Limnospira fusiformis SAG 85.79: one gene and its partner. The protein of the gene in region 2 interacts with the protein of the main gene of each other region in a pairwise test. Links are inferred from orthologs where the notes say so. Each region holds a gene or a part of one and is shown on either strand. Other genes may lie near its edges.

Region 1 (7,640 bases), 2.3 Mb from region 2 along the record:
TCTGTTTTATGCACTCCAGGTGAGTTTGCAAATGATGAAAGCCGAGGGGTTAGAGAATATTTTTGCCCGTCATCATCGCTTAATGACCATGACACGGGATGCGGTCAAAGGCCTGAATTTGCCCCTATTTGCCCCCGATCATGCTGCTAGTCCCGCTATAACTGCGGTTTGCCCTCCTGAGTCTATAGACGCGGAAAAGGTGCGCTCTATCATGCGAAAACAGTTTGATATCGTTTTGGCTGGAGGACAAGATCACCTCAAGGGTAAAATCTTCCGTATTGGGCATTTGGGTTTTGTTTGCGATCGCGATATTCTTTGTGCGATCGCTGCCTTAGAAACTACCCTCCAACAGTTGAACTAAAATAAAGTTTGACAGTTAAAGCGCCATCATAGCCAGAAACTGGGTTTCTATGACCATCTTGGTGAGACCATCAAAAACCTAGAAACCCCGTTTCTGCTTTTAGATCTCAATAAGCTGTTGCCAGCCAATCAAAGATTTTCTCAAGTTGTTCAAGGGTCACAAGTCCATATTGCCAAAGTGTCATCGATAGGGGACTTGGATCAGGATACTTATGTTTCTCTTCTGACCGCTTATGTACCCTCTGTGCCGCCTCAATAGAAGCCTGGGAAATTGATAATTCTTCTGTTAAAAAATTCAGAAATTGTGCATATTTTGTGGGTGTCAATTTTGGTTTCACCTCCTAGATAGTAGACACCACCTGATCTGTCTGTTGACTTCGCAAAGAAATCCAAATCTATGGCTGTTGTATACGTTGATTAAGCAACTAGCGCAAAGCATACCCACCCCTTAGCACCAGGGGTAAAAGCCCACCAGTACCGTAAGCCGGGTTCACTGCTACGAACCTACATCGGTCTCTAATTAAATTCCGCAAGATTTGAAAATCACGGCGGACTTTCATTGGTGAGGTAGCAGGATCTTGATATCTTCCGCTCTACAAACTAACCGAATTAAGCGGCTGATTCTGCTACTGGTTCCGTTGATTGATTAAGTCGGATATTTGCCATATCCCTAACAGAAGTTAGACCCTATCAATCACGTAAAACTCCTGGGAGGGTTGGAAGCTCCGTGATTGATCACGGAGAGGAAAACCGACTCAAGCGGCTTTAGCCGCCAGCACCCCCTTGCGGGGTGGAGGGGTATGGTTGCCCCTCCATGGAGCTATGGTTGGCTCCGACTCCCTTGCGGGGTAATGTTTGCTTCGCCAATGTTCAGAGTCGGTACTATCCAAATCGCACGTCCTTAACCCCTTAGAGATGTTTAACGATTCGGTTCTAGGGCCTGGAACTAGCACGCATTCCAGGGTGGGAACTTTAACTCTTGCTCTGAACGGAGCCAGTTAAGGCTTAAGCTGGTCAGCTACCTGAAAGGGGGGCACGAAGCCCCCGTGCTTCAGCCGGGGGTGCTGACTAGAATCATGCACCAATAAGCGTGCATATAATGAGTTGACCATCCTTAATTTGTGGATTGAAGCGCAACTCGAGCAGACCTCTGGTGACAACAGCTTATTGCTGCTACTTGAGGACAGCCAGGACCTCCGCTCGCTTCTCACACCTAACCATTGTAGAACTGAGGTGTTGACTGAAAAGCCAACAAAACAATCTACTATGAACGGCATCATATCACATAAATCTGAATTTGGGTAAAAATTTGATGTCGGCTTGGAGATTTCTGTAAACTTTGATGCAATTGCGCCAAATTCTCAGACCTAGGCTAGGACCACGGGAATCAAGAAAAACCAATTGATGGCTAATTCCTGATATCCTAATCATCGCAGTATCGTGGACCTACCTGAACTATGCCTTCCCCCCAACCTCGGAAACGATTTGCTCAACATTGGCTACGCAGTCCTGCGACCCTGAACCATATCCTAGAAGCTGCGGATCTATCTCTGGGCGATCGCATCTTGGAAATTGGACCGGGAACAGGTATATTAACAGAACGGCTACTCCCCAAGGTCAGCTCAGTGGTAGCTGTGGAAATTGACCGCGATCTTTGTGTTCAACTAGCCAAAAAATTTGGCAAAATCGATAACTTCCTATTGCTACAAGGAGATATCCTCAACTTCGACCTGAATGGATACCTGAGCGGATTTCCCAAATTCCAAAACCCCAATAAGGTAGTGGCGAATATTCCCTATAATATTACCGGACCAATCATCGAAGGGTTACTGGGAACTATTGCTAAACCGGCAGTTAAACCCTTTGATGCGATCGTGCTACTGGTACAGAAAGAAGTAGGCGCGCGCCTCTGTGCTAAACCCAGTTCCAAAGCCTTTGGAGCCTTATCAGTCAGAGTCCAATATTTAGCCGAATGTGACTGGATCTGTCATGTCCCCGCCACAGCCTTTTATCCGCCCCCTAAAGTCGATTCAGCCGTAGTCCGCCTGCGTCCTCGTCCCATAGCATCCCCCGCCCAAAACCCCCAACTTCTTGAGACCCTAGTTAAATTAGGATTTTCTACCCGTCGCAAAATGTTACGCAATAACCTCAAAAGCCAGGTAGAACCGCAAACATTAAACCAACTGCTGGAAACATTAGACATCAACCCCCAAGTCCGCGCAGAAGACCTCAGCCTACAACAATGGGTTCAACTCAGTAATTTGCTATTAGCCCCTCAATAATCAATGGTAAACTTGCCTTGTGTTACCTTACACTACTACTAATGCGTTCTGTCACCTTAATTGCTCCCGCCAAGATTAATTTGTATTTAGAAATTATCGGATCGCGCCCCGATGGTTTCCACGAACTGGCTATGGTCCTGCAAACTATCAGTTTAAGCGATCGCATTACCATTAACCCTATTGGTATAGATGCCATTACCATTCGCTCCAACGACCCTAGCCTCCCCAACGACCATAGTAACCTCGCCTATCGCGCAGCAGCCTTGATGGTTAAACAATTCCCCGATATGATGGCGCGTTATGGCGGTATCGAAATCGAAATTAACAAACGAATACCCGTAGCCGCCGGACTCGCGGGCGGTTCCAGCAATGCGGCGGCGGTGTTGGTCGGTTTAGATTTAATCTGGGATCTCGGTTTAACCCAAGATGAACTACAAACCCTAGGCGCTGAAATTGGTTCTGATGTTCCCTTCTGTATCAGTGGCGGAACAGCCCTAGCTACCGGACGGGGAGAGGTACTATCACCCTTGCTGAATTTAGATAACTTATATGTGGTCCTCGCTAAGTTCCGTAATATCGCTATATCCACCCCTTGGGCTTATCAAACCTACCGCCAGCAGTTCAGCAGTTCATACATTTCTGAAGCCGATGATCTGAAAAGTCGTCAGCAACGGGTGCATTCAGGACCTATGGTAGCAGCTATTATGAAACGTGATGGGGCTAAAATTGGTCAGTTGTTGCACAATGATTTAGAGAAAGTCGCTTTACCTGAATATCCCCAAGTCGCAGACCTGCGAGATGCGTTTATCGCACAAGGAGTTTTGGGCGCGATGATGTCTGGTTCCGGTCCGACCGTATTCGCTTTAGTGGAGAGTCAGGCGGAAGCTGACCGGGTTTCCGATGCTGTCCAAAATCAAATCGCTAATCAGAATTTATTATTGTGGACTACTAAATTTGTCTCCACAGGTATTCATTTGGCTGAATCTTAAACTTGCCTATTTTTTGAGAGTGCATCAATTATGTCTGATCTGCCTGAAAAATCATCAATTTCTACTTCTGATTCCGGCGACCAGTCTCGCCGTGATTTATCGCCGGATTTATCATCAGTCAACCCCTTTCAGGTGCTGATGGGAGGATTGTTTTCTGGGGGTTTTGCGATCGCCATGTATTCCCTAACAGCAGCGATCGCTCACACTTTTGCCAACCAAAACATCTATTCCGATAATCGAACCGCCCTGCAAATTTCCATAGCCATTCGCACCTTAGTAATTGGGGGTGCTGCCTTAGTTACCGGAATATTTACCATCGCCTCTTTGGGTTTATTAGCCTTAACCGTCCAAGTCTTATTTGTCCGATTAACCCAAAAAAATTCCGCCTCTGAAAAATAGCGAACAGTGGAGACAGTCAACCCCTGGTCTCCACCGATTTCGCCTTACTTAATTATACCTTACACAAAGGCAGCACGACCCGCGAACTTAGCAGCCTTTCCTAAGTCTCGCTCAATGCGTAGCAGTTGGTTAAATTTAGCCGTCCGTTCACCGCGACAACCCGAACCAGTTTTGATTTTACCTGTGCAAGTTGCCACCACCAAATCCGAGATAGTAGTATCTTCCGTTTCTCCTGAACGGTGGGACACAAAGCACTTGTAATTATGTTTTTTCGCCAACTCAATTGTATCTAAAGTTTCCGTTAAAGTCCCAATTTGGTTAACCTTAATCAGAATTGAATTAGCAATTCCGGCTTGAATACCCTCTGCCAAAATAGCCGGGTTAGTACAGAATAAATCATCCCCCACCAGTTCCACCTTATCACCAATGGAATTAGTTAGCACTTTCCAACCATCCCAATCATTTTCTCCCATACCATCTTCTATGGAAATAATCGGGTATTGATTAGCCCAACTTTTCCACAATTCCGCCATTTCTTCAGGAGTCTTAGTAGATTGATCTGATTTGAAAAACAGATATTTACCATCTTTCCACAATTCCGAAGTGGCTGGGTCGAGACAGATGGAAATATCCTCACCTGGCTTATATCCCGCCGCCGTAATCGCCTCTAAAATACACTCAACCGCCTCATCATTAGATTTTAAGTTAGGCGCAAATCCACCCTCGTCGCCAATTCCAGTGCTTAATCCTTTCTTTTTCAACAGCGATTTAAGACTATGGAAAGTTTCCACACCCATACGGATAGATTCCGCAAAATTGGGGGCATTATGGGGAGCAATCATAAACTCCTGGAAATCAACAGTATTGTCGGCGTGAACCCCACCGTTAATTACATTCATGCAAGGAACGGGCAATACACAAGCGTTGCTGCCCCCTAAATACCTATATAGGGGAATTCCTAAGTAATTAGCAGCCGCGCGCGCTACGGCTAAGGAAACCGCTAAAATTGCATTAGCCCCCATTTGGGATTTGTTGGGTGTGCCGTCCAGTTCAATCATGGTTAAATCAATTAACCGCTGTTGGGTGACATCCATACCAACTAAAGCCGGGGCTATACGATTATTGACATTTTCAACGGCTTTTAGAACCCCTTTGCCGCCATAGCGTTTCGGGTCGCCGTCTCGTAATTCTGCTGCTTCTTTTTCTCCCGTTGAAGCGCCAGAGGGAACTAAGGCACTCCCACGGGTTCCGTCCTCTAAAATTACTTCGGCTTCCACGGTGGGGTTCCCACGAGAATCAAGAATCTCGCCAGCAATAATTTCGTCAATGTACATTAATTTCTCCTTAATTGATTAAGATGGTTTGATGGTTAATGAGGTAGTTTAACCGGATTGGTTAGTGGTTTGCCTTCCTCAAATTCACTAATATTCGCCATGGTGGTTTCGGCAATGGCAGTTAGGGCATTTTGGGTAAAAAATGCCTGATGACCTGTAATCACAACATTCTGGAAAGATTGGAGTAGCTGAAATGTATCATCTTGGATAATTTCATCGGACCAATCTTCAAAGAAAAGTGTTTCCTCTTGTTCATACACATCAATTCCCAAGTAGCCAATTATCCCGGATTTTATCCCTTCAATGACAGAAACTGTATCAACCAGAGGTCCGCGACTGGTGTTGATTAACATGACCCCTCGCTTCATTTGAGCGATCGCATTTTGGTTAATAATGTGATGGGTTTCTGGTAATAAGGGACAGTGCAGAGAGATAATATCTGACTGTGAAAACAGTTCCGGCAAATCTACATATCGGGCATCTCCTAACTTGATAAAATCATCGTTAGGGTAGGCATCATAACCCAAAAGATGACAGCCAAAACCGTGCATAATCTGAGCGAAAATCATCCCGATTTTGCCAGTGCCAATCACGCCAACGGTAGTACCATGTAGGTCAAAACCTAGTAAACCATTCAGGGTAAAGTTATCTTCCCGGACTCGGTTATAGGCTTTGTGCAGTTTCCGGTTTAATGTAAGGATTAAACCCACAGTATGTTCAGCTACTGAATATGGTGAATAAGCTGGAACCCTAACTACAGAAATACCTACTTCTTCTGCTGTTTTCAGGTCAACATTATTAAATCCAGCACAGCGCAGGGCTATTAATTTAGTGCCATTGGCTGCTAAGGTTTTTAGGGTGGTGGCATCTACTTCATCATTCACAAAAACGCAAACAACCGGAAAACCAGCGGCTAAGGAGGCGGTTTTCGCCCTTAACCTGGTTTCAAAGTAAACTAACTCATGGGGACTTCCTCCTTGGGCATTAGCCGCATCAAAGAATTTAGTATCGTAGGGCTGGCTACCAAAAACAGCAACTTTCATAGTCAAGTTATAAACCTCTTCAACAATTGTCCCTACTAGCTTACCAGGCGATCGCCCTAACTTGGTTGCTTACTTGACCGTATTATATGGGATAGGTCAAGGTATTGAACTTAAAAAAAGATTAAGAAAATCTCTATTGAGCAGAAATTTTGTAGGCAAATCTTGATAGTATTATTGATGATTTGGGAGTCCGATCTTATTTCGGACAGTAATTAATACTAAAGCCGCCAAGATACAACCTATAGCATAATAAAGAAAGTCCCACCAATCAAAGGTAGTTCCTAATAGGAGTTTCCCGATAATATGCGATCGCATCATCGCCAAAATGGGCGGATTCCACAATTGCAGAAATTCCAAAATTGAGGTAACAATAAATACCCCCACCGCTACGGATATGGGGGAAAGATGCGGCCAGATTAATGCCACTAACCACACCCAAAACATCTCATAAAATATCGAGGATACGGAATCGTTAATCCACCCATCAAATGGCCCGCTATAAAATTTACTAAACCAGCCAATGGGAATCACAATTATTAAACACATCAAGATTATTAAGCGATAGCGTTTCATGATTATTTAACTTCTAAATTTTCGGTTTCCACAGTAAAAGCAGAGTTGCTGCCATCCTCAATAGATAAAGATTGAATCTGGGATGCAATTACCTCTATTTGTACCTCGCTAAGATTGACAGTAGCATCAAGTTCATCAATAATATCCTGAGCATTTTCGGTCATATATCTAATCTGTTCCAGGATTTCTTCTTTATAGGCTTCTAGGTTTTGGCAACAGGCTTTAACCTGTTGTGCTTGTCGGAAAAACCAGACTAAAATTGTGATTGATATGGTACTAGGAATTAACACGGCTATCAATATCCATGTATTCAAAAAAGGATTTAACCGTTTCCTGGTATGGTTAACTTCTTTCTGAATTAAAAAGCGTTGACTCGCGGAGTTACGGTTAATAAAAGAGGGATTTTGCGCCCAGATATCTGTCGGGTTTAATTCCTGAATTTCTGACGGTATAGCTGCGGATGATACCCCCGAACAACCCATCAATAACAGCCATCCTGCCACCATATAGAGATAGGTTTTAGTCAAATTTATCATATTTAGTCAATCTCCCAATACCTAACTTTAATTATTTAGTTTTCAGCAATTGTTGAAATCTTTGTTCCTGACAAATGCCGGCAAAATCAGGTTCTTGTTGAGCAAACTTTTGCACGGCATCTGG
Region 2 (7,504 bases):
TTTTTAGTCGGGTGGGACCCCCTCCCGCCTTGGCTGCTAGAGGACAAGTTGGGGCGAATGACCTGATTGTTGATCAGGATAATAGGGTGCGTCGCGCTTTGCTATATTTACCTAGAGAAAATGGGGAAACTGTCCATAGTTTTGCCGTTCATTTAGCCCTGAGATATTTAAATGCAGAACCTGACTTTTCCGTTGAGATTGTAGAAGGTACAGATAATTGGTGGAAATTTGGTGATGTCGTGTTTGTTCCTTTTGAGGGGAATGATGGGGGTTATGTGCGCGCCGATGATGGTGGCTATCAAGTTTTACTTAACTACCGAGGACCTAGCCAGCATTTTGAAATTGTCTCCATGCGAGATATTTTTGAAAACCGGGTAGCCTCAGACTGGGGAAGCGATCGCATTATTTTAATTGGTTCCGTCGGCGAAAGCATGAAAGATTTATTTTCTATCCCCTACACCCTAGCGCCTGATCAACGCATGACTGGCGTAGAAATTCATGCTAATATTGTTAGTAAAATCATCAGCGCCGCCCTGGAAAATCGACCTCTGATTAGAACTTTACCAGAAGTTGTCGAGTGGCTATTGATTATGTTCTGGTCTGGTCTGGGGGCGACCTTGACTTGGCGACTACGCGACCCCACTAGAGTCGGACAATTCCTATTTAAAAGAGTTGTGATTTTGGTTCTGGCTGGGGGTATTTTATTAGGCTTTACCTGGGTCGCTTTTTTAGGCAGTTGGTGGTTGCCTGTTGTCCCTTCATCCATCGCTTTGGTGGGTTCTGTAGCCGTAATTACTGCTTATATTGCTCGTTCAGCATCAGATATCCGTAAAACTTTTGGTCGATATCTCAGTGATGAAATAGTTGCTAATTTGCTGGAACACCCAGAGGGATTAAAAATGGGTGGAGAACGTCGTAAAATCACTATTTTAACCTCCGATTTACGGGGTTTTACCGCGCTTTCTGAACGCTTACCACCGGAAGAAGTTGTGCAGGTGCTGAATTTCTATTTATCCTATATGGCTGATGTCATTACCCATTATCAAGGGACAATTGATGAATTTATGGGGGATGGTATTTTAGTGTTATTTGGTGCGCCTACCCTGCGCGAAGATGACCCGGAAAGGGCCGTGGCTTGTGCCGTAGCCATGCAATTGGCTATGGCTCAGGTAAATGAACAAATGGAGAAGTGGGAATTACCAGCTTTAGAAATGGGAATTGGCATTAATACCGGGGAAGTTGTCGTTGGTAATTTGGGTTCGGAAAAACGCACCAAATACGGAGTTGTAGGAAGTCATGTTAATCTCACCTACAGAATCGAGTCTTACACCACAGGCGGACAAATTATTATTTCCGAAGAAACCCTAAATTGTACTACTCCTAATTGGGTCAAAATTGATGACAAGAAATTGGTACAACCCAAGGGGGTGAAAAATCCCATAGCTATCTATGAAGTCTCTGGAATTGCCGGGAAATATAACCTATTTTTACCTAAAGAAACCGAAATATTTTATTCTTTGTCTCAGCCGATATCATTACAATATACCGTCTTAGAAGGTAAGCACGTTGGCGAAAACCTATTTTCTGGGCGGTTATTACAACTCTCCGATCGCAGTGCTTTAATAGGTGCAGAAGATGGTACAGACTCTTTACCGCTGGTGTTAACTAACATCAAACTGAATCTGAAATCATCTAACTTGGAACTGCGGGAAGATATCTATGCCAAGGTATTAGAAAAACCAGCAGAACCGGGTAAATTTTATATTCGTTTCACTTCTAAACCTCCTGTAATTGAAGCTAAACTTAATGATATTTACCAGATGATTAAAGGCTAAATCAGATTAGGTATCGGGAAAATTAAGGAATTCCGTCAGTAATTTGGGCTACTTCCTGACGGCGATCGCTCCAAATTTCCATGGCTGTGGCTGCTTCCTCCAAGTCGGAAAATTCCGGCATTTGTCGTTCAATTTCCGGGGCCAAATTATCGAGAGATTCCAGACTTTGGCAGTGTTTCAGAATCACCCGCCAACCTTCCAGCCATTGTTGACAAGCCTGCTGGTGTTCGCGAAGGGGTGATAGATTTTCTTCTTCCTGAATTCTGATAAGTTCTTGTTGTTTGAGTTTCTGGGATTGTTCCGCCCAAGCCGATCGCCACGCTTCTATTTTGGGGGAATTATAGTGTTTCGAGTAGCGTGAGATTTCTGTGCTAAATATTTCCCCCAGAAGATCTAGGCGATCGCGATCGCGCGTCTCCCTAATAGCTGCAATTCCTTGTTCCACCCACAGAGGGAGAACCCGAAAACTAACTAATGTGGCCCTCATCCCTAGGAGTTTAACCCAAATTTGATGTGTCCAGAACTCTAGGCGATCGATTTGGCGAGGTGGGACTCCCAGATAAGTAGCCACCTCCAACCAAACACGGGCTAAAGGCCATTGGCGGGGATTGATGATGCCTGATGTGATTAGTGTTTGAGCCATACTTTCTTAGATAACCTAGATTCTGAAGCCATGCCAATCCTAACTCGATGTCCACATTTAGTAGCTCAACAGGAAGGCTCACCCATAATAACTCACTATGTGGCGTGTGATTGCATTTATCGAATCAAGGGATTAGGGGGAGCGATTTTAGCAAGTCCCTAGTAGGATACTCCCAGATCACGCCCCCCCTGAGTTCACTCAAACTAGGACTTTAGACCGTCGCTAATTCAGGAGTAGGGCGCTTACTATTACGAATACCGGCGATCGCTTCCGAATAATTATCAGCATTAAACACCGCCGAACCTGCCACAATAGCATTAGCTCCAGCTTCCAACACCTGCCAGGTATTATCAATCTTCAGGCCGCCATCAACTTCAATCCAAGGGTCAAGACCCCGCTCATCGCACATTTGGCGCAGTTGACGAATTTTAGGAACCACAGTCGGGATAAACTTCTGACCTCCGAAACCGGGGTTGACACTCATAATCAACACCAGATCGCACACATCCAAAACATACTCAATCAAATCCAGGGGAGTAGAAGGATTTAATACCACACCGGACTGTTTACCACATTCCCTAATCAGGTTGAGAGTCCGGTGGAGGTGGGGGGAAGCATTATGTTCAGCGTGAACCGAGATAATATCAGCCCCAGCCTTAGCAAAATCTTCAACATACTTCTCTGGTTCCACAATCATCAGGTGAACATCCAGAGGCTTTTTCGTAACCGGTCGAATAGCATCAACAATCAGGGGACCAATGGTAATATTAGGGACAAAGCGACCATCCATAACATCAACATGAATCCAATCTGCGCCAGCCTCATCAACGGCGCGAATTTCTTCTCCAAGACGACTGAAATCTGCTGATAATATAGATGGGGCGATAACAACTGATTTTTGGGATTGGCTCATAGCGATTGTGTTTCCTCCAACATCTGGTCTTTTTATCCAGTGTATCAGAATTTGCTGACCCCAAGGGACAAACAAAAAAAGTGCTTTTGCCATCCCCGCTGGTGATTTCCCTAGGGAATATCTTCCCATACCGACCCCAGCCATCCAACCTATCAGCCTGGAGATGAGGATATCTTATGCGGCATGATCCTTACCAACCCACCGATAGAATATCTATCCAACAATTTGTGTATTTAATTCCCGTGTTGGGCTTTGTCCCCGCCATCTGGACTTTGTATCGCCATCAGGGTACACCCCAAGAACGCGCTACCTGTCGCTTAGTGGTGACTTTAGCATTTAGCTGGTTGATTGGCAATTTACTTTTGCGCGGTGGTGCTAGTCTTGCGGAAATCCCCGAACTACCTGTGTTGTTCACTAGCAGTGTCCTGACCACAACTTACTTTTTAGTTAACTTTGGCTTAATGGTGCGTCTATGGAAAGATAAACCCCTATGGTTGCCAGCAATCAGTCCTTTTGCCGAAAAGGTTATGCGTCGTTATCTGCGGGATAATCCCCCTAACTCCTGAGTCTCTTAATATTACAGGACCGGTAGATTTTGGTGAGTTGTATATCCTGTTAGCGCTGGCTGATGCTGAAAGAATGGATTATTCTGGCGGCTCTGATTACTCCCCATTGATCTACCCACTACTGATAGCTAACCATTGCTAACCAGGGCGATCGAAGACTACAATTGATGAGTAGTCAATTGATCTCAAAATTTCTCGGAAGTGTCTGTCAACTCTTTGTATATTAAAATTGGTGTGTGAGGAAGCCTGTGTCAAATCATCGAATCAAACGGCAAAAACCACTTAGATCTCAACCTTCTCGACCTATTCTGAAAAAGTTCACCAGGTCTAGCCCCGCCAAATGGCTTGGTATTGGTATGGGTTTAACTGGAGTGGCTATGATTTCGGCAACGGCCGGAGCCTTGCTGGCTGTTTCCTTATCTTCAACTCCCCTCATGCAGGAAAAGTTAACACCTGAACAAGAGGCGGTTTTTTCTAAGGGTGAAATGGCGCGGGTGAATATGCGTTTACCGGAATTAACTCGTCCGGTAAATATTCTGGTTTTGGGTATTAAAGTTTTAACCTCCGATTTAGATGAACCGCCAGAAGAAGACCTGGGATATCATGCGGTGGTAGACTCCTTTAAGGGTCTTTCTGATACCATGCTTCTGTTGCGTTTTGACCCTAATACTAATAAGTTAAAAGTTCTTTCTATTCCTAGGGATACCCGTACTTTTGTCAAGGGACGGGGGATGACTAAAATTAATGATGCTAACTACTATGGTGGTCCGGCACTTAGCGCTAAGTCCGTCAGTGAATTGATGGGCGGTGTCGGTATCGATCGCTACGTTCGCGTTAATGTCTTGGGCGTTGAAAAGCTAATTGATGCCTTGGGAGGAGTCACCGTTTATGTTCCTAAAGATATGAGGTATCAAGATGATAGCCAACATCTTTATATTAATCTGAAAGAGGGTGAACAACATCTTGATGGTGATCGTGCTTTACAGTTTTTGCGGTTCCGATATGACAATTTAGGTGATATTGGTCGGGTACAGCGTCAGCAAATGCTGATCCGCTCTTTTATTAACCAAGTTTTAGATGTGAGTACCATCTCCCGTATACCTCGGTTAGTGTCCATTATTCAATCTCATATTGATACAAATTTGACCTTAGAAGAATTGGTGGCTTTGGTGAATTTTGCCGCCCAGGTGAGTCCCGATGATGTACAAATGCTTATGGTTCCTGGACAGTTTAGTGACCCGAAAGAGTATAGGGCTAGTTATTGGCTAGCAGATTATAGTCGCCTTGATGCCATGGTGACCAAACATTTTGATTTTGGTCATAACCGTTGGAGTTTTGATAATGTTGATCCCAGGGATTTGAGAATTGCTATCCAAGACAGCACTGATGATTCCTATGCCGTTGATGATTTCATGTCTTCTCTCAATAGTAAGGGATATTGGAATCTGAGACTGACAAGACCCTGGAATCAACCACTTGATGTCACCCGTATTATTGCTCAAGATGGCGATGTCAGAGGCGCACGAACTATTCAGGAGGCTTTGGGATTTGGGGAAGTTGTGGTGGAAAGTACCGGTCATCTACAGTCCGATATTACCATTCAGGTAGGATTGGATTGGCTGGAAAAATACGAAGCTAAATTTCAGGAGGAAACTGAGCCACAATTACAGATCGAGGATGATTTCGGCAGCTCCCGACGGCGACTGTCTGGACCCTAAAACCTATGGTAACACCTTTTTGTCCCGGTTCCCTTGCTTCCTGGTCTGTTCAGGGACTATCCTGGAAAGTAGATGAATTTGACAGCGAGATAACCTGATGAGACTTTGGCAAGTTTGGTGGCAGAATCTGGTTTATCTAACCCAATATAATCCGCCTCAATTTATTGAGGTTCTCATGCTACTGTTGGGGATGACACTATTGCTGCTGTGGGCTTTAACAGGACGGTGGCCATATTTGGTCTTGTGTCTTAGTTATGTGATGGGGTCTTCGGCTTCTATGTTAGTTCGAGAGGCGATTTTTCCCTCTAACCGCTTACTGCTTACCCAATTGGTTGCTATCCTATTGTTGGCTCTAGGTTTCTACACTTTGATTGATTTAGTGCTACTGTGAACTGAGATCTGAGTTTTTTCGATTTCCCATGGGCTAGTTATGCTTGCAAAAAATAAACCGTCCCTGCTTGTAACTATAGGTGCGATCGCTGTTTTGGTTGGTGGTGGGGTTGCTGCCTATTTCGCACTCACCGCTAGAAGAACTATTAGAGATGTGCCTTTGGGGGCTAATATTGTTCCCCAAGATGCGCTGTTAGCTGTTTCTGTTTCTACTGCGCCACAAAAATGGCAAACACTTCAACAGTATGGCACTTCACAGTCTCAGGCGGCTTTTGAACAATTGCTAATTCAGTGGCGCGATCGCATTTTTACTGATCAGGGCTATAATTTTGAGCAAGATATTCAGCCCTGGATTGGTAATGAGGTGATGATGGCTTGGTTGCCTGATCCGGCTTTGGTCTCTGGTCAGCCTTCCCCCTCCGGTGATACTCCCCGTCAGTCTCCCATGGCTTCCGCTAGGATCTTATTACTTCCTATCGCTAATCCTCTCCGCGCTCAAGAAATTTTGTCCGCACGAAAGTCTTTAAATCAAGGAGAAATTCTCGAACGTAACTACCGGGGAATTGATATCTTTGAAACTCAAGGACGATTGCAAAATTATTCTATTGCAGTCCTGGGTCGAGAGTTTCTTCTCGTTTCTGATGACCCTCGTGCTACTGATAGGGCGATCGATACTTATCACGGTGATAGTTCCCTCGCTGCTACTCCTGGATATTCCGCAGCCATTCAACAAATTAGAAATTCCCAGGCTTTTGCTCAGGTTTATCTGAATATTCCCGTCGCTGCTTCTTTGGCTTCTATGACGGCGGCGCAGCCTATTCCCCCAGAAAGTTTGGCACAATTGAAACGACACCAGGGCTTTGCTACTACTGCTATTTTAAGAGATAATGGCATTAATTTTCAGGGGGTTTCCTGGTTGCGGCCTAACACTGATAGAAAACTCACTGTTGGGAATTCTACTGATGGAATGCTCAGACGTATCCCAGATACGGCGATTATGACTCTCGGTGGCACCAACCTTAAACAGTTCTGGAGTGATTATAATCAGGGGGCTAATGCTAATCCGATCGCTCCTTTTAATCCACAGGCTTTGGCTGCTACTTTACAAGAGTCTATTGGTATGGAGTTGCAGCGAGATTTCCTTAGCTGGATGGATGGGGAGTTTTCTCTGTCTGTAATTCCCGCTATTTCTAATCCTAACACCCCTCAACGCTTTATGGCTGGTTTGGTGTTTATGGTTAGGGCGAGCGATCGCAATGCGGCGGACAACGCTTTACAACAATTAGATCAAATTCTCAGGGGTCGCGGTTTCCAGGTTGGTGATGCTCAACTTAATGGTCAGCCTGTGGTTCAGTGGACTTCTCCCTATGGCGGCTTTACTGTGCTTCGCGGTTGGTTAGATGGAGATGTCGCTTTTGTCAATTTGGGCGCTCCTGTGG

The links.
Region 1: the proteins of rpe (region 2) and eno interact in binary tests that used the Escherichia coli proteins (3 or more experiments, as listed by UniProt). The link is inferred for Limnospira fusiformis SAG 85.79 from one-to-one orthologs.

What each region holds. Positions count from the first base shown.
Region 1 is NZ_CP051185.1:4,532,817-4,540,456, reverse strand. Bases 3,228-6,196 are described here. They hold eno (phosphopyruvate hydratase), read right to left. Parts: upstream 5,365-6,196; coding sequence 4,090-5,364; downstream 3,228-4,089. Other genes in these bases: HFV01_RS21530 (2-hydroxyacid dehydrogenase), read right to left, coding at 5,400-6,196; HFV01_RS21540 (DUF3082 domain-containing protein), read left to right, coding at 3,662-4,030; ispE (4-(cytidine 5'-diphospho)-2-C-methyl-D-erythritol kinase), read left to right, coding at 3,228-3,631. Outside these bases: HFV01_RS21560 (pyridoxal-phosphate-dependent aminotransferase family protein), read left to right, coding at 1-361; HFV01_RS21555 (DUF2949 domain-containing protein), read right to left, coding at 468-686; 16S rRNA (adenine(1518)-N(6)/adenine(1519)-N(6))-dimethyltransferase RsmA, read left to right, coding at 1,818-2,642; more of ispE, read left to right, coding at 2,684-3,227; more of HFV01_RS21530, read right to left, coding at 6,197-6,407; HFV01_RS21525 (ribosomal maturation YjgA family protein), read right to left, coding at 6,579-6,980; HFV01_RS21520 (hypothetical protein), read right to left, coding at 6,983-7,516; HFV01_RS21515 (tetratricopeptide repeat protein), read right to left, coding at 7,548-7,640. UniProt on the Escherichia coli protein: Catalyzes the reversible conversion of 2-phosphoglycerate (2-PG) into phosphoenolpyruvate (PEP). It is essential for the degradation of carbohydrates via glycolysis.
Region 2 is NZ_CP051185.1:2,278,541-2,286,044, reverse strand. Bases 1,541-4,373 are described here. They hold rpe (ribulose-phosphate 3-epimerase), read right to left. Parts: upstream 3,392-4,373; coding sequence 2,690-3,391; downstream 1,541-2,689. Other genes in these bases: HFV01_RS10860 (LCP family protein), read left to right, coding at 4,206-4,373; HFV01_RS10865 (hypothetical protein), read left to right, coding at 3,568-3,957; HFV01_RS10875 (hypothetical protein), read right to left, coding at 1,858-2,478; HFV01_RS10880 (CHASE2 domain-containing protein), read left to right, coding at 1,541-1,835. In the rest of the region: more of HFV01_RS10880, read left to right, coding at 1-1,540; more of HFV01_RS10860, read left to right, coding at 4,374-5,675; HFV01_RS10855 (hypothetical protein), read left to right, coding at 5,773-6,066; HFV01_RS10850 (DUF3352 domain-containing protein), read left to right, coding at 6,106-7,504. UniProt on the Escherichia coli protein: Catalyzes the reversible epimerization of D-ribulose 5-phosphate to D-xylulose 5-phosphate.